4 regions of the Halomonas citrativorans genome follow, and region 1 is predicted to be linked to each of the others. Evidence: predicted binding sites of a transcription regulator. Region 1 holds the regulator's gene; each other region holds the start of a gene.
The links. The regulator FNR, encoded in region 1, switches genes on or off when oxygen is low (the NO sensors DNR and NnrR bind a similar motif). The targets are predictions, from matches to a motif close to TTGATNTANATCAA.
Positions count from the first base shown of each region.

Region 1 (5,511 bases):
AAGGCAGCAAAAAAGGCATGGCACTGCTGGGGCAAACGCTGCGCAGAACGTTTAAGCGTGAGCGAGATCGGCGCCGCTATGCGAATTCGCCTTACGCCTGGCTTTTCCAGCCCTATATGGGGGAAGAGCTAGTGGCGCTGGCTTGCGAATCACTACCCGGTGAAACGCCGGTATTAAGTGTGGCTGCTGTGGTACTTAATCAACAGCAAGTGCACACAAGCCAGCCGTGGGTGGCAACGTTTGCCGACCCTCAAACGGTTGACCAGCCGGTGCTGCGCCAGCATCAGCAGCTTTACAATCCCGCCACGGCGGTACCCCTCTGTGCCGAGACACTGCATGCGTTTACCGATTTTATTGGCAACCGGCCGCTGGTCGGGTGGCAACTGGACCAGCAGTTTTGCATGCTTAATAGAGCCTTTAGAGCGCACCTCGGGTTTGGGCTACCTAATGTTCAGGTCGATGTGGCCAAACTGCATCAACGCCAATTGCGCCGTTTACACCCGTTAGTGGAGTCTTCCCAACCGTTTTCCGAGGCGTTGGCCTGCTGGCAAGTGCCTACTATCTCGACCCAGAGATTGCTAGGTAAAGCCACCGCAAGCGCCTTGCTGTATATGCGCTTACAGCGTGATATGACGCAGTCGGGTTAGCTTCTAGCGTAGTGGTGCCTGTGCCGATGGCCGTATTGATAACCGTATTGATAACCGTATTGATAACCGTATTGATAACCGTATTGATAACCGTATTGATAACCGTATTGATAACCATAGTGATGACCGTAGTTATGATCATAGTAACGACGTGATTTTGCCAGTTGGGTGAACGGCGGGAGTATTGTTAGAATAGCGGCTGCTCCTTCTACCATTGGCAGTGCTTATATCATGCAACACCTTGATCATTTTGACCCCGCCGCGGCAACCGTTGCACCGACGCCTGACCTGCAAGGCCAGCCGGCGCTTGAGGATGCCAAACAGAAACGCGAATTCAACAAGTTGCAAAAGCGGCTGCGGCGCGAGGTAGGTAATGCAATTATCGATTACCAAATGATCAATGAAGGCGATCGGATCATGGTCTGCCTGTCGGGGGGGAAAGACAGCTACACCATGCTTGAGATTTTACGCAACCTGCAGCGCAATGCGCCGGTGAATTTTTCACTGGTGGCGGTCAATATGGACCAAAAGCAGCCTGGTTTTCCTGAGCATATACTGCCCCGGTATCTGGAAAAACTCGGCGTGGAGTACCGCATTCTGGAGCGCGATACATACTCGGTAGTGAAAGAAAAAACGCCGGAAGGCAAGACAACTTGCGCGCTTTGCTCGCGGTTAAGGCGCGGGTCGCTTTACGGGTTTGCCGAAGAAATCGGCGCCAACAAGATCGCCCTTGGCCATCATCGTGAAGATATTCTGGAAACGCTGTTTCTGAATATGTTCTTTGGCGGCAGCCTGAAGGCAATGCCGCCCAAGCTGCTTTCCGATGACGGCAAGAATGTCGTGATTCGTCCGCTGGCCTACTGTAAAGAGGCGGATATTGCGGAGTTTTCGCGCCTGATGGAGTTCCCGATTATTCCCTGCAACCTGTGCGGTTCGCAGCCGAACATGCAGCGTCAGGTCGTTAAGGAAATGCTGGCCGAGTGGGACAAAAAGTATCCGGGGCGTTTGGAAAGCATGTTTAAAGCGGTCACTAACGTCGCGCCTTCGCAGCTAGCTGACCGCGACCTGTTTGACTTTGCGGGACTGGAAGCCAAACAGGAAGCACTCATGGCGGGGCGTATTGAAGCATTTAACGTGAGCTAATCACCGGCTCTTCCTCTTCAGCAAGCGCTATAAGCCGCTGCATATCGAGGATGTTAACCTCGCGCCCTGAGACGGCCACCACGTCTTGCTGCTGAAAACGGCTCAAGATACGGCTGACCGTCTCAACCGCCAGCCCCAGATAATTGCCGATATCCGCACGCGCCATTGAAAGCCTAAAGCTGTAAGGCGAGTAACCCCGACGCCGAAAACGCTCTGAAAGCGTCAGTAGAAAACTGGCCAGCCGCTGGTCGGCGGTTTTGCGCGACAACAGGCGCATCATGCGCCGGTCATCGCGAAGCTCCTTGCTCATACTGCGGTACAGCTGACCACGAAGCTCCGGCAGCTCCTCTGAAAGCAGGTCCAGCCGATCAAAGGGAATTTCGCAGATGGTGGTGGTTTCAAGGGCAATCACGCTGCCTGGGTAGTGCTCTTCGTCAATGCCGTCCAATCCGACAAGCTCGCTGGGCAAAAAGAAGTTAGTGAGCTGATCGTTGCCATTACCTTCGCTGGTTACCTGTTTTAGGCTGCCTGAGCGAACGGCATACACACTGGTAAAACGGTCGCCTTGACGAAACAGTGTTTCGCCCTTTTTCAGCGGTGCTCGGCGTCTGATGATGGCATCAAACTGCCCCATGCCTTCAAGCTCAAGCGCTAGTGGAAGGCAAAGCGAGCTTAGGCTGCAGGTCTGACAGCGTGCTTCTTGAAGAAGCGAGCGTCGTTGGCTTGTCGAGGGTAGCATGACTATCTCCCTGTTTCTCTTTTGCCTAAATGGCTATCTACCGCAGGCGTTGATGCCGCCGGTTAAACGATTCTTGAGTAGCGTTGGCCTGAGTGCCCCGGAAGGTAAGCATCAAACGCCATGGCCAGTTGGCGAATCAGTAAACGGCCCATTGGCGTCGCCTCAAGCGTATCATCCAAGCGAACGATTAGCCCGTCCTGTTCAGCAGTGCGTAGGCTTTCCAGCGCACTGGCAAAGTAGTCGTTGGCGTTAACCTGCCATTGCCGGCTAACCGCTGCTAAATCCAGGCGCATATCGCACATTAAACGTTCGATAACGTCGGCTCGTATTAGGTCATCCTGATTTAATCGTACGCCTTTCACGGTAGCCAGTCGACCTTGATCCAGGTTCTCTTCGTAGCTAGCCAGGTCAGTAGGGTTTTGCGCATAGCTATCGCCTATTCGGGAAATAGCTGACACGCCCAGACCGATAAGATCGCATCTGGCATGGCTGGAGTAGCCCTGAAAATTGCGCTGTAGGGTGCCGTTGGCTTGGGCAACCGCCAGGCTGTCATTGGGTTTGGCAAAGTGATCCATCCCAATATGTTGATAGCCCGCAGCGGTCAGCATGTCGATGGTCGTACGCAGAATCGAAAGCTTTTCATCCGCACCTGGCAGGTCATCCACGCTGATACGTCGCTGAGGCTTGAAGCGTTCAGGCAAATGCGCGTAATTAAACACGGATAAACGCGCCGGATTTAACGCGATCACCTGTTCAAGCGTCTTGGCGAAGCTCCTTTCCGTTTGAAAGGGCAGACCGTAGATTAAATCCAGATTCAGCGAGAGAAAGCCCAACCGGTGTGCTTCATCCATTAGTGTTTCGGTAAGCACGCGAGGCTGATGACGGTTAATCGCCTTTTGAACGCGTGGGTCCAGGTCCTGTACGCCAAGGCTCAGGCGGTTGAAGCCCAAAGACTGCAGGTGGCGCAGGGTTAAAACATCGGCTTCGCGCGGGTCGATCTCAATGGCGTAGTCACGCTCTGGTGCGTTTGAAAGACCGAAGCGTGCGTCCAGGCGGTCAATCAAGTCGCCCATCTGCTCCAGTGAAAGAAACGTAGGGGTGCCTCCGCCCCAGTGCAACTGATTGACAGGGCGCTTTGTATCCAGATGACGGGCCGTCAGGACCATCTCACGATCTAGCCGATAGAGATACGACTCGGCCAGGGCGGTGTTTTTCGTCGCAATTTTATTGCACGCGCAATAAAAGCAGATTTTGCGACAAAACGGGATATGGACATAGATGGAAAGCGGGCGCTGACTTGCGTTGCTGCGCTCAATGGCCTGGGTCGCATCTTCGGCGGTAAACCCTTCGTGAAAGGCCAGCGCCGTCGGGTAGGAGGTGTAGCGTGGGCCGCTTTTATCATAACGGCGCAGCAATGCGTCATCCCAGCGGGTGCTGGATGACGCGGTAGCAGTAACGGATGAGGGGACAGCCGTGGCACATACAGGCATGAAGAGGCGCTCCGGTAGCTGAAAATACGTTTTTAAAAGCTACCGATAGGCTAGAGAACATAGCGCTGTAGTGCGTTGCGCCAGGTCAATGATTGGCGTGTGAGTGTCCGCCTGAATGCCCACCTGAGTGCATGTTGAGTGCCCACAGCTGCCATACGGCAAAGCCGATAATGACGAGCGCGGCGATGGTTCTTGTCGCGGGGTGACGAATAAGATGATTAAGCTTGCGTGCGGCAAGTCCTGTGGCCAGTAGCGCAGGCAGGGTGCCCAGGCCAAAAGCGCCCATTAATAAAGCCCCTTGAAGCGGCCGGGCCGTCGCCAGGCTCCAGGCCAGCATTGAATACACCAGCCCACAGGGCAGCCAGCCCCAAATGGCGCCTAGCGCGAATGCCTGGGGGAAATGAACCACCGGCATCAAGCGTCGGCCCCAGGGCTCAAGGTGACGCCATAATCGTTTGCCCACGGCTTCCACGCGCAAAAGCCCTTTCCACCAGTTAGCAATATACAGCGCCATGAGAATCAGCATGAGCGCTGCAACGCCTTGCAACAGCTGGCGCGCCAGCAGTGAGGGCGAAAGCACGGTGCCCAACGCGGCTACCAGCGCGCCTGCCGTCATGTAGCTTAATATTCGGCCCAAGTTGTAGCTTAGCAGTAGGCCGCCCATACGCGCCGAGCTACGCATGCTGGGCGGGATGGCAAAGGTTAATGCGCTCATGACGCCTCCGCACATGCCGATGCAGTGGGCCCCGCCCATCAATCCAAACACGAACGCGGCAATAAGCGGAGGAAGATCAAGCCCGGTTGGGTTCATGGCACGCTTTTGACTGCTGAAGTGGATAAATGGGAGGTGGATACGTTGGAAGTAGATAGCCTGTGTGAAAAGCGTAGCGTATTAGCAATGACGGCAAGCACACTGACGCCAGCGCCCGTGATGGCGCCAAACGGCGATAGGGCGCCCACTGCCGCTAGGCAAAGCGCTATCACGCTGATGGAGGCCGCCATGCCCATTGAGTGTTGTATGCAGCGCTGCGTGGCGCGGGCAATGGCTAGGGTTTCTACGGAGCGCCCGCTTTGTGGGCTGAGTATGACCACGTCTGAGCAAGACGCTATCGCCTCATCGGCAGGCTGCGTTGTTGTGGCCAATGAAAGCAGGGCGCGAGGATTCGTTATCACCACGCCTCGTGCACGTAACTGCTGGTAAGCGACCGTTAGCGCCGCTGGGGTTGCCAACGCCAGTGCGCACGGGCTGCCTGCTATTAGCAGCGAAAGCAGTACATCCAATGCCATTAGCGGTTTAAACCACCACCAGAGGGCTGTCACTCCTGGCGTTATGATAAGCAGGCCAGCACTCCATGTGTGCACGCCGCGTGCGTTAATGCTGGCCAGGTGCTTCCCAGTAAAAGCAGCGTCAACCAGGGGGCCTAGCGCTGCAATACGGGCGCGGGCAGGCGGTTGGACTACGTTAATCACCAGCGGGTTTTCGAGGTTTTGG
Region 1 covers NZ_JABUYX010000008.1:105,375-110,885, forward strand. Annotated here, with positions in the region: gene INT20_RS10360 (3'-5' exonuclease family protein) at 1-647, shown strand, start outside; gene ttcA (tRNA 2-thiocytidine(32) synthetase TtcA) at 879-1,790, shown strand; gene fnr (fumarate/nitrate reduction transcriptional regulator Fnr) at 1,777-2,529, opposite strand; gene hemN (oxygen-independent coproporphyrinogen III oxidase) at 2,592-4,019, opposite strand; gene INT20_RS10380 (sulfite exporter TauE/SafE family protein) at 4,105-4,830, opposite strand; gene INT20_RS10385 (heavy metal translocating P-type ATPase metal-binding domain-containing protein) at 4,827-5,511, opposite strand, start outside.

Region 2 (5,511 bases), on a different contig from region 1:
GCTACAAACAGCGCCAGGAAGAAGGGCCAGATGGTGCGAACTGCATGCTCAATTTTAATTTTCCCGATCACGCAGCCCACAAACAGGCACGCGCCTACCGGCGGGGTACATAAACCCAGCCCCAGGTTCATCATTAAAATGATGCCGAATTGGATAGGATCCATGCCAAACTGCATGGCTACCGGCAGGAAGATGGGCGTGCAGATCAGGATTAACGCCGCCATATCCATGATCATGCCCAATACCAGTAGAATCAGGTTAAGCATCAAAAAGATAACCACAGGCTTGTCTGAAATCGTCATTAACCCGGTGGTCAGCATTTCAGGCACGTTATAGAGCGCCAGCATATAAGAGAAAGCCGATGCGCAGCCCACCAGAATCATGACCAGCGATGTGGTTTTAACCGACTGAATAACGGCAGCCTTGAAGGACGACCACTTAAGTTCACGGTAGACAAGCCCGGTCACGATAATGGCGTAGATGGCGCCAAAAGCCCCGGACTCCGTTACCGTCAAGATGCCCGAAAGAACGCCGCCGACAATAATGACAGCGGTCATCAAGCCAGGCAGCGAGGCGATCAGGCTAAGAAACAGGGCTTGCCAGCCGGGAAATGCCTCACCTTTATAGCCACGCTTAACGGCCACGATATAAGCGGCCACGGCCAGGCTTAAGCACATCAGGATGCCAGGCACGATACCGGCAATAAAAAGCTGGGTAACGGAAATACCGCCGCCCGCCGCTACGGCATAGAGAATCATGTTATGGCTGGGCGGAATGACCACGCCGGCGACCGACGAGGTCACCGTAACGTTGACGGCATAGTCAGCGTCGTAGCCCTTCTCTTTCATCACCGGGATAAGAATCGAGCCCAAGGCAGACGTATCGGCTACCGCTGAACCCGAGATGCCGCCAAACAGCATCGAAGAGCTTATATTGACCATCCCCAGACCGCCGCGCATCCTCCCCACCATAGCGGAGGCCAGGCGAACAAGCCGGGTTGAAATGCCGCCGTGAAGCATCAGCTCACCGGCGAAAATGAAAAACGGAATCGCCAGTAGCGAAAAAACGGAAATGCCGGATAAGATACGTTGAAAGGCGACAAACAGCGGTAGCCCTTCATACATAAACGCAGCGACAGCGGCCAGCCCAACGGCAAAAGCGACCGGTGCACCTGCGACAAGGCCGAGAAAAAAAATTCCAAACAGTATCATCAGCCCCATGACTTATGCCCTCCCAGCGTTTCGAGACAGTAATCGTTGCACTATATCCGCCCCTGCAAACAGCATGATCAGCACGCCACAAATTACCAGTGGGGCTGCACGCCAGCTTTCAGAGAGACCAATCATTGGAATAGCCCTTTCCATGTTTGTCATGACCAGCTTCCAGCCCTGAGCCACCATAAAACCACCAAATACAAGAATGAAAAGATCCGAGATGTGGTGCATTAATCCGCGCAGAAAAGGAGGAAAGCTCTCTCGAACAAAGTCGATATTCAGATGGCTGTGGTATCTGACGCCGGCAGCGGCGCCCAAACAGGTGATATATACCACTAATATCAGGGAGGTTTGCTCTACCCAGGTTGGCGTGTTGTTAAGCACATAACGTCCAAAGACTAGCCAACCGAAAGTAGCAATAAGAACGACCAGCATGATGCCCGCCACAAGCACGCATAGCTCAGCCATGCCATCCAACACGCGGTCTACAGAGCCTTCTTTTGTCGTGCTTTTTCTACTGCTGGGTGTTTCAAGTTCTATACTCACGACACATTTCCTTTTAATCTTTCGGCGGCATCAAGCCGCCGAAAGGAAGTCATAAGAAAATTATTGAGCGGCTCTGATTTCCTCGATCAGCTCACCCGTGCCCGGGTTATTAGCGATAAAGTTTTCATACATCGGCTCCATCAATGTTTGGAAAGCCGCTTTATCTTCTACTTCATTAATTTCCACGCCGTTATCCAAGATAATCTGACGGCTCTCTTCAGAGCTTTCGACCCACAGCTCACGTTGCATGGTGGAAGCATTCATCGCTTCTTCACGAACGATTTCCTGGTCTTCTTCGGATAACTTGTCCCAACTGGCTTTGGCAACACACAGGCACTCGGGAATAATCAAATGCTCGGTTAAGGAGTAGTATTCCGCCGCTTCGTAGTGGTTGCTGGATTCAAAGGAGGGGTAGTTGTTTTCAGCACCATCCAGAACACCGGTGGTTAAACTCTGGTAAACCTCGCCATACGCCATTGGCGTCGCATTGCCGCCAAGCGCCTCCATCATCTCGACGTAAAGATCGTTATTCATGACCCGGATCTTTAAGCCCTGAACATCTTCTGGGGTGTTGATCGGATGCTTGGTGTTGTAAATGCTTCTGGCGCCTGAATCGAACCAGGAGAGCACTACCAGACCTTTATCTTCCAATGCATCAGCAAAGCGCTGACCAATCTCGCCATCCATTACCGTGTGCATATGGTCTACATCGGTAAATAGGAAAGGTAGCGAGAAAACATTCGTTTCCTTAACAATGGGTCCCATGGGCCCCATATTGAAATTAGCGAAATCCAACGCACCATTGCGGGTTTGCTCAATCGCATCAGACTGATCACCCAGCACGGCATTGTTGTAAACACGGGGGGTAACGCGCCCTTCTGTTTGCTCTTTAACTGCCTCGGCAAAGGCTTCAAGCGCTACCGTATTGGGGTAACCGTCAGGGTGAATATTCCAGCCCCGCCAGTTATCGGCTTGGGCAGAAACAGCAGCGGCTAATAGCGAGACACCCGTTAGGGCAAACAGCGCTTGGCGACGGATAGTTTTTGTTTTCATCACTTAAAACCTCTTATTATTACTTGTGGTTTTTTTCAGCTTTTAGAAAGAACGCGCTACACCAACCAGGCGCTCTAACTGCTGGCGTTGCTCTTGGGTGGGCATGGTTAAAGGCGCACGAACGCTTCCAGCCGGGCGGCCGATAATATCCGCGCCTTCTTTAATCAAGCTAACCGCGTAACCGGCTTTTTGATCACGCAGATCAATAAATGGAATAAAGAAATCGTTCGTGATTCGTTTAACGACGTCTTTATCACCGTTGCGGAGCGCTTTATAAAACGTAACCGCCATATCGGGTACAAAGTTGAATACCGCAGATGAATAGGTATTAACGCCAATTGACAGGTACGCTTCTGCGAAAATCTCTGCCGTAGGCACACCGCCCACATACACTAAGCGATCACCGACCGTTTTAATGATTTTGTTGAGTGCCTGAATATCGCCTTTACCATCTTTCAAACCGATAAGGTTCGAGCAGGCATCCGCGAGTGCTTGCACCGACTCGGCATTCAGAACCCCGTTCCCTCGGTTGTAGTAAATGACGTTGATATCAGTGGCATCACAAATTTGCCGCGCATACTCGACTAATCCATCCTGCGGACACTCTGTCAGGTACGGGGGCATCAACAAAATACCATCGGCACCGGCTTCAGAGGCGGCATCAGCAAAGGCCTTGCCCGCTTCAACACTTAACCCAGCGCTTGCGATTACCGGCAGCTTACCATCGACTACTTCCACCGCTACACGAACAATCTGGCGATACTCTTCAAGCGTCAAATTGAAAAATTCGCCCGTACCACCAGCTACAAACACGGCAGAAATGTCGTGGCTGATAAACCACGCTAAGCGCTCGCGGTAGCTTTTTTCGTCAAATTTTCCGTTCTGATCAAAATCGGTAATGGGAAATGACAGTAGTCCATCTCCAACTGCTTGTATTACTTCTTGTTTGGAAAATTTCACAGAAACGTCCTCATGCTTTCTCATCCATGTTTAATTACATGGCAATAGGTAAAATCGTAGTAAACTAGTTATTTGTCATACATCATACAAACTAGAAAATAATCAACACGCGCAACACCTGCAAGTAAAAAGCTTTAAGCTTCGACCAAAGTGCTAGCGTCTAAAATATCTTTTAAAAACCCAGTAATTTTTTTAAGCAATAAAAACAAGATTTTGCCCTAGAGGGTGCACCTTCATGGAGAACAATAGCCCCTAAGCAATTTTGCCGGAACCAACTTAATATCGGTAGGCATCAAATATTGATGATTAAATCCGGCTTAAAAAGCGGTGAATTAAACTCATCCGGATATCCGCCAGGGTTAGCCAGTACGCGCGTACCGGCATATATAAGATCCACCGGTTCATGAACGTGACCGTGTATCCATAGATCCATTTTGCCCATCAACTGCGGCAGATGAGAGGCAAAGGCTGGGGATAGCGCATCACCTAAATATTGATCAGGAATGCAGTGGTGAAGCGGCGCATGATGGCTGATCACTACCCTGGGACCATCAAACGGCTTGGACAGTTCGCCTTCAAGCCAAGCGAGGGCTTCAGTGTGCAGCTGCTGACTCGCTTGGGGTGTCAACGTCGTGCCCGGTGACGTTTGGATGATTCTGAAATCGGGCATGTAGCGCAGCGCTTTGGACTCGGTATGGGCTGGATTTTTCGTCGGATCACTGGCGTAAAGCGCAAAATCGGTCCAGAGGGTCGTGCCATAAAAGCGTACGCCGTTGAGCGTGACGGCGCGGTTATCCAGCAGTTCGATATCAAGCCGCTTGGCCTCTTTCTTAAGCTCTTCGCGCATCAGCGGCATACAGGTGCCATAGAACTCATGGTTCCCCGGCACAAACAGAATTGGCAGCGTGGGAAACTGCGCCCGTGCCCAGATTAAGCCTTCAGCTTTATGATGAATATCCCCCGCTAACATCACAACATCGGCCTTTACATCGGATAACGGGCGGCTGTCCGCAAAGTGCTCCAAGTGCAGGTCGGATAAAATACGCAGACGCATCCAATCTCCTTAACGGGAAAGCTCTTCGATAAACGAGTCGATAAGCCTGATCACCTGCGCTTCATCTTCGCGGTGAGGGGTGTGGTGAAGGTTTTTAAGTATTTCGCAGTGCGCCGGGCCTTGGATATACCGGGCAATACGTTCCGGCTGGCGGTGCGAGCCATATTCATCTTTCTCGCCGTGCAATACCAATGTGGGGCAATGCACGCGTTCAAGCGCGGGTACCAATGACCAGTTGATGAAGTCAGGATGCAGCCACGTATTAACCCAGGCATCTAACACCCAGCGGGCTTTATGACCGTGATATTTTTCCAGCTTTGAAAACTGTTCTGGCGCTTTAAAAGCGGCTTTTGCCTGTTCGATACCAGAACGTGTACGCGCCTCGTTAGCCGATTGAGCAGCAATCGTAATCAGCCCCAGACACCGTGACGCATAAGCGCCAGCACAGTGAATGGCCATGCAGCCGCCCACGCTATGGCCTAATACAATAAAGCGGTCTATCGCAAGCGCTGCACATAAAGCGGCAAAATCAGTGCCGGGTTCATCGTCAATAAAGCTCAACGGTGGCGGCTCAAGACAGGCGCTCGATTGACCAAACCCCAGCCGGTCATAGGCAATAACGCGGTGTCGGGTCTTTTCGCATAGCGCTGCTGGAAAGCTACGCCATAAGGCGGTACAGCCGAG
Region 2 covers NZ_JABUYX010000007.1:1,873-7,383, reverse strand. Annotated here, with positions in the region: gene INT20_RS09365 (TRAP transporter large permease) at 1-1,220, opposite strand, end outside; gene INT20_RS09360 (TRAP transporter small permease) at 1,224-1,760, opposite strand; gene INT20_RS09355 (TRAP transporter substrate-binding protein) at 1,821-2,813, opposite strand; gene kdgD (5-dehydro-4-deoxyglucarate dehydratase) at 2,856-3,773, opposite strand; gene INT20_RS09345 (metallophosphoesterase) at 4,066-4,827, opposite strand; gene INT20_RS09340 (alpha/beta fold hydrolase) at 4,837-5,511, opposite strand, start outside.
Region 2: kdgD (5-dehydro-4-deoxyglucarate dehydratase) is a predicted target of FNR. The motif match lies at 3,846-3,859, and genes of this name have one in related genera.

Region 3 (5,511 bases), on a different contig from region 1:
ATTATTTCCGTCAGCCACACGGTTTGAACTTTGAGTACGTGGCGCAAATGTTTGGGCTTGCCTACGCTGCACCTGGCTCGCTGGAAAGTTTCGATGCGGCCTATGCCCGAGCCTTGGAAAGTGGCGTTACACTGATTGAGATTAACGTGCCGCATCAGCAGGTTGCAGACGATCTTGTGGCGCTGGCGGCAACGCTGGGTAGGCTCGATAACCATGAAGACTGAACATGAAGAGCACGCCCAGCCATGCCCAACGCTGGTTATGCTGCACGGCTTGTTAGGTGATCGCTACGATTGGGCGGAGGTCATCGCCGCGTTGAAAGATGTGCCGTGCCTGGCGTTGGATTTACCGGGCCACGGCCAAAATCACCAGGTGGCGGTCAACTCTTTCTCCGCTTTTCATCACTGGCTAACCGATACGTTGGCCGCGCAGGATATTCGCCGCTATTGCTTGCTGGGCTACTCGCTGGGAGGGCGTTTGGCGCTTGATCACGCCAGCCGCCAACCTGCGGGGCTTGAGGCGCTTTGGCTGGAGAGCGCTCATCCAGGCTTGCCGGAAAGCGAGCGCGATGAGCGTATTGCTCATGATGCACGCTGGGCACAACGTTTTGCACTGGAACCTCTTGAACGCGTGCTTACCGACTGGTATCGGCAATCCGTCTTTGCTGACCTTACGCATACGCAGCGAGCGCGGCAGATTGAACGACGGCTGGCCAATCATGGCCCGTCCGTGGCGACAATGCTGCGAAGCACGTCGCTCGGCAGGCAGTCATCTCAGTGGCCGTGGCTGGCTGAAACGTCACTTCCCATTGGTTACTTTTCAGGTCGGCAGGATACTAAATTTCATGCACTTGCCGACCGCTTGGCTAACGTAGCCCCTCGTGTGCACCTTATGGCGCTGGAAGGTGGGCATAACCTGCATACAGAGCAAGCGAAAAGCATCGCCGAACCGATTAGCCGATGGTATCAACGCCTCGGCTAAACGGCTCGCTCACCTGGATTCAGTTAATCAACAGCAGCCACGGCAAACCGATAGCCAGCCAGGCCACTAAGAACAGCAGACCAAAAATAGCCCCAAGCCGCCAATAAAGGGCGCTTGGCAGATAGCCGCTGCCATAGTAAACCGGGCTTGGGCCGGTGCCGTAGGGAGTAATAATGCCCATAAAGCCCAAGGTGGGGAGCAGCAGCAGGATAAACATCTGCATATCCAACCCTGCAATACCGGAAGCCGCCGCCAGCATCACCGGCAATAGGGCGGTAACGTGGGCCGTGACGCTGGCAAACAGGTAGTGCAGGAGATAGAAAATCACCGTGAGCGCCACCATCGCCATGACGGGGTTAAAGTGACTGATTTGTTCACCCACCATGCCACCAAACCAATTGACGAACCCGACCTGGCTCAGCCCGCCTGCCAGCGCCACCAGTGTTGCAAACCACACAAAGGTATTCCAGGCAGCTCGATTGTCGAGGATATCGTTCCAGCTCACGATGCCGGTCAGCAGCATGCAGCAAATCACCACCAGGCCTACCAGGGATGCGGACACAACATCGCCCGCAAAAATCCACAGCAGTAGCGCAGTGACGACCATGATGACCAGCAGTATCTCGTTGCGAGTAAGCGCACCCAGTTTGTTCAGCTCATCCCGCGCCCAGTTGGACACTTCTTCACCGGCTTTCACTTCTGGCGCGCATAGCCAGTAACAGAGCAGTGGGACCAGCAACAGCAGCAGAATGCCAGCGGGCGCTACGGCGATAAACCACTGCCCCCAGTTAATATGGATACCGGTAGCGCTTTCTGTCAGAGCAATGGCCAGCAGGTTGGGGGCAAGCGCGGTTAGAAACAGCGAGCTGGTCACACAAGTAGAGGTGATCGCTGTCCACATCAGAAAACTGCCCATGCGTTTCATGCTGGGGTCATTGGGCAGGGAGTCGTAAAGTGGTGGTAGATTGCGAATGACTGGATAAATGGTGCCCCCGCTACGCGCCGTGTTGGAAGGTGTAAAAGGCGCCAGCACCGCATCGGCGATCATTACCGCGTAGCCCAGCGTTAATGTGCGCTTGCCCATGGCCTTGACCAGCCAAAGTGATATGCGCCTGCCAAGGCCGGTTTTTTCATACCCCAGCGCGAACATAAACGCGCCAAAAATTAGCCATACAGTCGAGTTGGTGAACCCCGAAACTGCCCATGAAAAGGCCTGGTTGGCAGCATTAAAGCCTTCGGTTGCTAGCTGTTCGGGTGAAAACAGCACCCAACGGGAGAGCAGTGCCACCAGAGTCACGCCGATTAACCCAATGACCGCGCCTGGCAAGGGTTCAAAAATCAGCCCAACCACACAGCCCAGGAAAATAGCGAAGAAGTACCAAGCGTGAGGTGCAACCCCCTCAGGCGTGGGTATCAACGCAACGATAATGGCCACTACAAGCGGCGCCAACAACTTCCAGTCAAATGCCGATTGCACGCTACTGTTCATATCAAGCTGCCCCCTCTTATTGGCTGCGAAAGCAGCCGAATCTCTTCACTGCTAACGCTGTTGATTTTCATCTGCTTGCGGTTACATACATTGCAGAGAATGGCGATAGCGACTAATAGTTAAAAATTGTAGTTGGAATTCTTTATTAAAATTAATAAATGAGAAATTAAACTTAACTACTCTTGTTAAAGCATCGCCTGTCTTAAAGGTGCATTTCTTGATATGCGTCAATAGAGCCTGGCATGCGGGGATAGCACGTACCTGGAGTGTGATAAGTTCAAAGACACCGCATCGAAGCGTGTCGTCACTACCGCCTTTGGCCTGGCTACAGAAAGGGAGCATCATGCAGCATCGAGATTTCGATATCGTGATTGTGGGTGGAGGCGGCGCAGGCTTGCGTGCCGCTATCGCCGCGGCAGAAAGCGCCAAGGCACAGGGCATTTCTCAAAGCATCGCACTGATTTCCAAGGTCTATCCTATGCGCTCCCATACCGTTGCTGCTGAGGGTGGTGCGGCGGCGGTAACCAGCGAGGAGGATACGCATCAGGCACATTTTGACGACACTGTGTCGGGTGGCGACTGGCTGGTTGAGCAAGGCGTGGTGGATTATTTTGTGCATCATGCCTACCAGGAGCTGGTGCAGATGGAGCGCTGGGGCTGCCCCTGGAGCCGCAAGGAAGATGGCAATGTGCAGGTACGCCGCTTTGGCGGCATGAAAACCGCACGTACCTGGTTTGCCGCCGATAAAACCGGCTTTCACATGCTGCATACCCTGTTTCAAACCTCGCTCAAATACTCCCAGATTGAGCGCTTCGATGAGTATTTCGTCCTTGATCTTGCCGTGCATGAAGGGGCTGTCATTGGCGTCATTGCTCTTCAAGTGGCCACCGGCGAGCTTATTCTGCTGCGCGCCAAAGCCGTGGTATTGGCAACAGGAGGTGCCGGGCGCCTGTTTCGCTTTAATACCAACGCAGGGATCGTGACCGGCGACGGGATGGCGATAGCCTATCGCCACGGCGTGGCGCTCAGGGACATGGAGTTTGTTCAGTATCACCCCACGGGCCTTCCCGGCTCCGGCATTTTGATTACCGAAGCGTGTCGTGGTGAAGGCGGTATCTTGCTTAACAAAGATGGCTATCGCTACCTTCAGGATTACGGGCTGGGCCCGGAAACCCCACTGGGCAAGCCCGAAAACAAGTACATGGAGCTGGGCCCTCGCGATAAGCTCTCACAGGCCTTTTGGCAGGAGCAGCAGGCGGGCCGCACCGGCACCTTTGGCGATAGCGATGTGGTCTATCTAGACCTGCGCCACTTGGGCGAAGCCTACCTTCTTGAACGCCTGCCCTTTATCTGCGAGCTGGCCAAATCCTACATTAACGTTGACCCGGTCAAAGAGCCGATCCCTATTCGCCCAGCGGTGCACTACACCATGGGCGGTATCGAAACCAATCCCCACTGTGAAACGTCGGTTGCCGGGCTTTATGCGGCGGGCGAATGCGCCTCTGTTGGTTTACATGGTGCTAATCGCTTAGGCTCAAATTCGCTCACCGAGCTGTTGGTATTTGGTCGTTTAGCGGGGGAGCAGGCAAGCCAGCTCGCGGCGCAAACCGAGTGGGCAGACATGCACCTTTTGGAAACCCAGGCTGCCCATCAGCAGGCAAAGCTAGCGCATCTTTGTGATGGTGAGGGCAGCGGCGAGACTTGGGTGACGCTTAAGCATGCCATGGTGCAGGCCATGGAGAGTGGCTGCGGTATCTATCGTACCGAAGAGGGTATGCGGCAGTCGTTGGAGACGATTCGTGAACTGCGGGCGCGCTACCAGAAGATTCGTGTCAACGACACCAGCAAAATATTCAACACAGAGTTGCTTGAGTGCATTGAACTTGGCTACGGGCTGGATATTGCCGAGGCATCTTGCCTTGGCGCACTGGAGCGGCGTGAGTCCCGCGGCGCTCACCAGCGCTTGGATGACGGCATGCAAACGCGCGATGACGTTAACTACCTCAAGCACAGCCAGGTGTTTTATCAGGGCGATGCACACGCTAGGTTGGCATGGCAGGAAGTTGACGTGCGTTTTTCCGCGCCCGCAGAACGCACCTACGGGGATGCGTCCAAGGGAGGCAAGGCATGAGTACTCAGCAGGTATCCACCCGGCGCATCAGCGTCAAACGCTATTTACCCGACAATTCTACCGAGCCCTATTGGCAGGAGTATGAGCTGCCAGTCGACGACAGCACCTCATTGCTGGATGCGCTGAATCACATCAAAGAGCAGCTCGACAGCACTCTGAGCTACCGCTGGTCGTGTCGCATGGCGATCTGTGGCTCCTGTGGCGTTATGGTGAATGGCGTCCCCAAGCTTGGCTGTAAGACCTTCCTGCGCGACTTCGACGATGAGATCCGCATTGAACCATTGGCGCACTTTCCCGTGCAGCGCGACTTGGTGGTTGATATGGAGATATTCCTCGATCACCTGGCCGCCGTTAAGCCCTATCTGATAGACGACAATCCGGTAAAGCCCTTTGATCCGAAGGCGCCAGAAACCTATCGACAGTCGCCCAGACAGCTTGCCCGTTACAAGCAGTTCGCTAACTGTATCAACTGTGGGCTTTGCTACTCCGCTTGCCCGCAGTTTGGGCTTAATCCTGAGTTTATTGGCCCAGGAGCCATTGCACTGGGGCACCGCTATAACCTGGACAGCCGGGACCATGGCAGCACGCAGCGAATGGCCGAATTGAACCGCCATGAAGGTGTGTGGAGCTGCACCTTTGTGGGCTTTTGCTCAAAGGTGTGTCCCAAGCACGTTGACCCAGCGGCGGCTATCAATCAGAGCAAAGTGGCGTCCGCTAAGCACACGCTAATTGCGCTGTTTAAGGGCTAGGAGAAAGGGTATGGATAAGTCGACATCTCAACGCTTTGTGCCGTTAAAACGTAACTGGTGGCTGAAACTCCGCTTTTTTAAACTCTATATGCTGCGTGAAGCGACGGTGTTACCGCTGGTTTTTTTCCTGCTCTGCATACTGGCGGGCATGGTCGCGCTGC
Region 3 covers NZ_JABUYX010000004.1:148,788-154,298, forward strand. Annotated here, with positions in the region: gene menD (2-succinyl-5-enolpyruvyl-6-hydroxy-3-cyclohexene-1-carboxylic-acid synthase) at 1-224, shown strand, start outside; gene menH (2-succinyl-6-hydroxy-2,4-cyclohexadiene-1-carboxylate synthase) at 214-981, shown strand; gene INT20_RS07100 (anion permease) at 1,001-2,470, opposite strand; gene frdA (fumarate reductase (quinol) flavoprotein subunit) at 2,814-4,601, shown strand; gene INT20_RS07110 (succinate dehydrogenase/fumarate reductase iron-sulfur subunit) at 4,598-5,350, shown strand; gene INT20_RS07115 (fumarate reductase subunit C) at 5,361-5,511, shown strand, end outside.
Region 3: frdA (fumarate reductase (quinol) flavoprotein subunit) is a predicted target of FNR. The motif match lies at 2,688-2,701, and genes of this name have one in related genera.

Region 4 (5,511 bases), on a different contig from region 1:
CTCCTCGCTCATTTCAAACAGCATTTTTACGTTGTAGCCTAACCGACCCTTACGAGCGTTAATCACAGCTTCCAACGCGGTTAAATTGACGCTGTGCTGGCCCTTGTTATCGGCGGTGCCGCGGCCATAAACACGGCCTTCTTTAAAGGTTAGCGCCCATGGATCAATACCGTTCGCCCATTGGTCTTCCTGGCCGTCGGTAACGTCACCATGGCCATAAAGCAGCAGCGTGGAGTAAGCGGGGTCTTCAATGCGCTCCCCAATCAGCAGGGGAGGAAAACCGGGTTTCGGGTTCTCGATAATCTGGCAGGTGAAGCCCAGCCTTGAAAGCAGCGGGCCAATTTCTTGTTCAAGGTACGCGTTGAGTGTATCGGCACAGGCGGGGTCCTGGCTGACTGTGCGCATGGCAATACGTTTTGCCAGCGTCTTATAAAAATTACCGTTTGAAAGCTCATCACTCGCTAGCTGAATCGCCTGTTCCCGTTTTGAACGCTGCGGTGTTGTCATGGCGTGCCTTTTTATCATTGGGCTTTTAGTGGTCGTTGAGATGAGCCTAGCCCTTGCTCTTGTTTGCAGCAATCATTAAGATTTCAAACTACCTTTCTAACTATTAGCAATCACCGGTAGATGTTTGAACTGCTGCCGATAGCGCTATTCACCCTGCTAGGGTTTGTACGAAAAGTCGCTGAGCGAAGGCCAGACAAGGCAAAAATCAGTAAAAAAACGGAGTTTACATGTGTAAATGAGTATTTTGAGCTGGTTTTTAACGCCGTATGGGCGAGCGTAAGCAGTTTTCGTACAAAGCCTAACAGGCAGGTCATCAATGAGGCCGTTATGCAGGATCTCCACTTGCGCTACTTTCAAAGCGTTGCGAAAGCGGGCTCGTTGTCCGCTGCCGCTGAAGAGTTGCACGTTGCTGTTTCAGCGGTTAGCCGCCAAATCACCAATCTTGAGCAGCGCCTGGATATCAAGCTGTTCAACCGCCAGCCGCGGGGTATGCAGTTAACCGAAGCAGGCAAACTGCTGAACGCCTATGCACTGCGTAACCAGTTAGAAGTTAATAGCGTTATCGATGAGATGCAGGATGCAATGACACGCCAACGCCAAACCATTGTGGTGGCTTGCCCTGATGGCATGGCGTGGCACTTTCTTCCCAGTGTTATTTCGCGCTTTATTACTCAGCATCCTGATATTCGGTTTGATCTGCAGATGGCCGATTCAGCGCGTGCTTCTGAATTGGTAAAAGAAGGCAGTGCTGATATCGCCTTAACCTTTAGCCTCTCGCCGGATATTGGCGTAAAGGTGGTTTCAAGCCATAACGCCGCAATTAGTGCCCTTATGTCGAGTGAGCACCCGTTGGCAATTAATGACGTTTTGTATGTAAAGGATTTATGCGACTACCCGCTTACCATGTCGCTTAATGGCTCGACAATGCGCTATCTGTTTGATGTCGCCTGTAGCTTGTCCGGTATTAAGGTATTCCCAAGCTTCTCCTGCAATTCACTGGGCGCGACCTATACCATGGTCAGCGAGCATCCCAATATGATCGGGTTGTGTAGTGCCGTAGCGGTAAGCGGTAAAATGCATAAGGATGGGCTGGTTTTAAAGCCGCTACACGAGCCCCAGCTTTCTCAGCGAAGCCTTCAAGTACAGGTGATGGCTGAACGCTACCTGCCTGCTCATATCGAGGCGTTTTTAGTTGTTCTGGAAGAGAAGCTGACGGCCGTTGTCTGTTGAGCGCATACCCGTTAGATGCCAAGCCACCCATTATGGGTGGCTTGGAAGCGAACCTGCTTAAAACGGACCGTAGTTAATCGCAACGGCAACCCCGACAAACGCGCCGCCGATGACAATCCAAATCAATACCAGTGGTAGCACGAATTTGAACCACTCCACGTAAGAAACGCGGGCGATCGCCAGGCACGCCATCAAGGTGCCAGAAAGCGGAGTAATAATATTGGTAACGGCATCGCCCAGCTTGAAGGTGATGAAGGTCGACTGGCGGGTGACTTCCAGCATATCGCCAATGGGAACCATAATTGGCATCACGATAGCGGCCTGGCCGGTACCCGAAGTAATCAATCCGTTAAATACCAGGTTAAACACGTATAAAAGCTCCATGGCGACAATCTTGCCATGACCATCTAAAGAGCTTGCGACGCTATGTACGAGGGTGTCGATGAGCTGTGCTTGTCTAAGCAACACGATGACAGCGGCGGCGACACCCACCACCAATGCACCGTACATGACTTCGCTTGCGCCATTCATCAGGCGTTTTACAAAATCGTTGGGAGACATTCTGCCGATCAGTGCCGTGGCGATCCCCACCATTAAAAACGTGGCAGAGAGTTCGGTGATTCCCCATCCGAAGTTAAAACCGCCGTACAGGAAAAACACAAAGGAAGCGGCAAATATCAGCAGCACTAACTTATGAGAAAAGGTAAAGGGCGGCAGAGCGCCAGGCTCATGTGTGGCTTCGGTGTTATCAAAGGCGTCTGCTCCCATCACGCTATGGGCCGGGTTCTGCTTGATACGTTTGGCATAGCGGCAGATGTACACCGTGGTAACGGTCAAAAAGACAATAAAGATAACGCCACGGTATATAAATCCGGAAAACAGCGGTAGCTCGGCAATGGTTTGCCCGGCAACGGTAACGGTCGGGTCAAAAACGCCTGCACCGAAGCCTGCGTAGGAGCCTAAAAAGATAATGGCCACGCCTACAACGGGGTCAAGCTTCATTGAGCGGGCAAGAAACAGTCCGATAGGAATAAAGGCAATGGCCAAGTTGGCACCTACCCCAACCGATGCAAGCGTTGAGAACGTAGCGCAAAAGATAAAAATAAGAACATTTCGACGGCCATTGGCCTTGCTAATGAGTTGGTGAATACCTGCGCTGATGGCGCCTGTTGACTCAATCACCTTGAGCACGCCGCCGACCATCATGATTAAGAAGATCAGTGGAGCCGCCGCCACCAGGCCTTTTTGAATAGCGGTAAACAGGTCCATTACGTTCAGGGGCGCTGCAGTAATGTACTGAAAGCTATCGGTGGCGACCTGCGTCAGGCCATTGTTGTTGGTTCTTTCGTAGCTTCCTGCGGGGATTATATAAGAGGCGAGCAGTACCAGTACCATAAAGCTAAACAGGATGATGAACACATCCGGCATAGGGCGTTTTTTCTTCATTGTTTGTGCCTTTTCTGGCGCGCCTTTACTCAGCTTCGTTGTCATATTCGTCTTCGCGGTCAGAGGGTTATCGTTTTATTGGTGGCGCTACTCTAGGCAGTATGTGCGACTCAAACGCTCAACGACAAGCGATACGGGTAGTTATCACTGTCGTATTTTTTAAACCGTGTGCATGGCCGAGGGGGTAGGTAGGCCGAAGCGGTTTAGTGTGAGGCGTAGCATCGGGTGGTGACGTTTTGTGTACTTCCACGAAATAGGTTAGGTAGAAGGTCCATAGCGCCTGGTTCGCAGGTGGTGAAAGGGCCACCTTTATGTTGTTTTAAATCAACCTACCAAGGAAGCCCATGGCTAACAATTGTGCATTTATCAAATGTGTTTTCTATTTTAGGCAAGCACGCTTGGCAGTCAGAAGGAAGCATCCGAGCAACCCAATAAAGCCGCTAAACGGTCGATTCAAAATGCCCGCTCAACGATGTTTTATGTCGCTGTAGATAACAGGTCTGCGGGCCATATCGCGCAATTTTACGCGTTAACAGCGCATAGCCAAGCGGCCTGCTACTGTCTATATAGAACCTGCTACTGTCTATATAGAAAAGGTGGGGTTTAGGGTTCGCTCTATTAAGCATGAATAGACGGTGTTACGTATCTAACGGAGGATCATATGCAATCCAACATTGAGCATCGGGGTAGCTGTCTCTGCGGTGAAGTGCAGCTTTTAACTCATTTAGACAGTCATCATGTGGCGGTTTGCCACTGCAGCCTTTGTAGAAAGTGGGGTGGAGGGCCGCTGTTTGCGGTTGAGTCCCAAAACGAGGTGGATTTCCAGGGGGCTGAGCATATTGCTATCTTCAGCTCCTCAGAGTGGGCCGAACGCGGTTTCTGCAAGCAGTGTGGGACGCATCTGTTTTATCGGTTAAAAGAGGGCGGGCACTATGCTATCCCTGTGGGGCTTCTGGAGGATAACGGCCAGTGGCAGCTTGAGGAGCAGATATTTATTGAGCAAAAACCAGCGTTTTACTCGTTTTCTCAAGCTACCAGAGATTTAACCGGCGAGGAGGTTTTTGCTCAGCATACTGGCAACTAAGAGGTTTCGTGGCCACCGCAAACACTGGCTACCTCCTCTGCCTATGCTTCACTTGGGAGAGATATGGCCCCTTCACTACTTCTGCTCATGGCGGATGCGATATTAGTCGTTCATGTGCTGTTTGTTGTCTTTGTCGTCTTCGGGTTGCTGGCTATTTATGCCGGTTATTTTTTAAGGTGGCGATGGGTGCGAAATAAGAGATTTCGTATTTTGCATTTGTCCGCTATTGGGTATGTAGTGGTGCAGTCCTGGTTGGGCGCGGTTTGCCCGCTTACTACGTGGGAAATGGCCTTGAGAGAAGAGGCCGGCACAGCCACCTATACGGGGTCCTTCATTCAGTACTGGTTGCAAAGCCTGCTTTACTACACGGCGCCGGAGTGGGTGTTTGTGCTGCTTTATACGGTTTTTGGTAGCTTGGTGTTATGCAGCTGGTTTTTAGTGCGGCCAAACCAACAGAAAGGAAGCGATGATGGCTAATAAATCTAAAAGCAACGGAAGCGAAAGCAACCCCTCTGGCAAGAGTGGCTCATTAGCCACAATTTCGTGCGGTGCTGAACGGCTGCTTGTGGCTGCTCTTGAGCGAGGCGCTAATTGTCTTGAAACCGGGCGTTTTCTTATCAGTTATCGTGAAGGGCGAATGGAAGAGGGCATTAAGTCTCTTAAGGATCAAAAGTTTCGAGTGGCCGACGCGCGTGACTTTGCTGACCAAGCCGTCAGTTTGGAAGACGTCGGTGATGCGGAGGTTGTGGTGTTCTCAGAACTTGGGGTTGCGCTTGTTGGCAGTGACGCTTTACAGCTGCATGGGATGAGTCTCAAAGACCCTATTTCAGTCGATAGCCCAATAGAAATTATTGAGCCAGAGTATTTTGCCTTTTCCGAAAATTCAGAGTATCTGCGAGGTTTTTTGCGGGCTGCGAGTACGATTGCTCGCGATCTTGGCGCTGATGTGGATCTGGATGAAGCCCAAGACAAGCCTGAGCCGGGCAAGCCAGAAGCGACCTGGGGATTGATTCAATGCAATGTGTTGCAAAGCCGATGGAGTGGGGCTGGTATTAAAGTAGCCGTGCTGGATACCGGGATGGACCTTGGCCATCCTGACTTTGTAGGTAGAGAGTTTATTACCCGCTCATTCGTAGGAGAGCCGGTTCAAGATATCAATGGTCACGGAACACACTGTATTGGCACGGCCTGCGGCCCCAGGGTGCCTTTCGAAAATGCTCCTCGCTACGGTATCGCGTCCGACT
Region 4 covers NZ_JABUYX010000001.1:396,972-402,482, forward strand. Annotated here, with positions in the region: gene INT20_RS01740 (M20 family metallopeptidase) at 1-507, opposite strand, end outside; gene INT20_RS01745 (LysR family transcriptional regulator) at 835-1,737, shown strand; gene INT20_RS01750 (YfcC family protein) at 1,795-3,228, opposite strand; gene INT20_RS01755 (GFA family protein) at 3,845-4,267, shown strand; gene INT20_RS01760 (DUF2784 domain-containing protein) at 4,331-4,744, shown strand; gene INT20_RS01765 (S8 family serine peptidase) at 4,737-5,511, shown strand, end outside.
Region 4: INT20_RS01750 (YfcC family protein) is a predicted target of FNR. The motif match lies at 3,498-3,511, and genes of this name have one in related genera.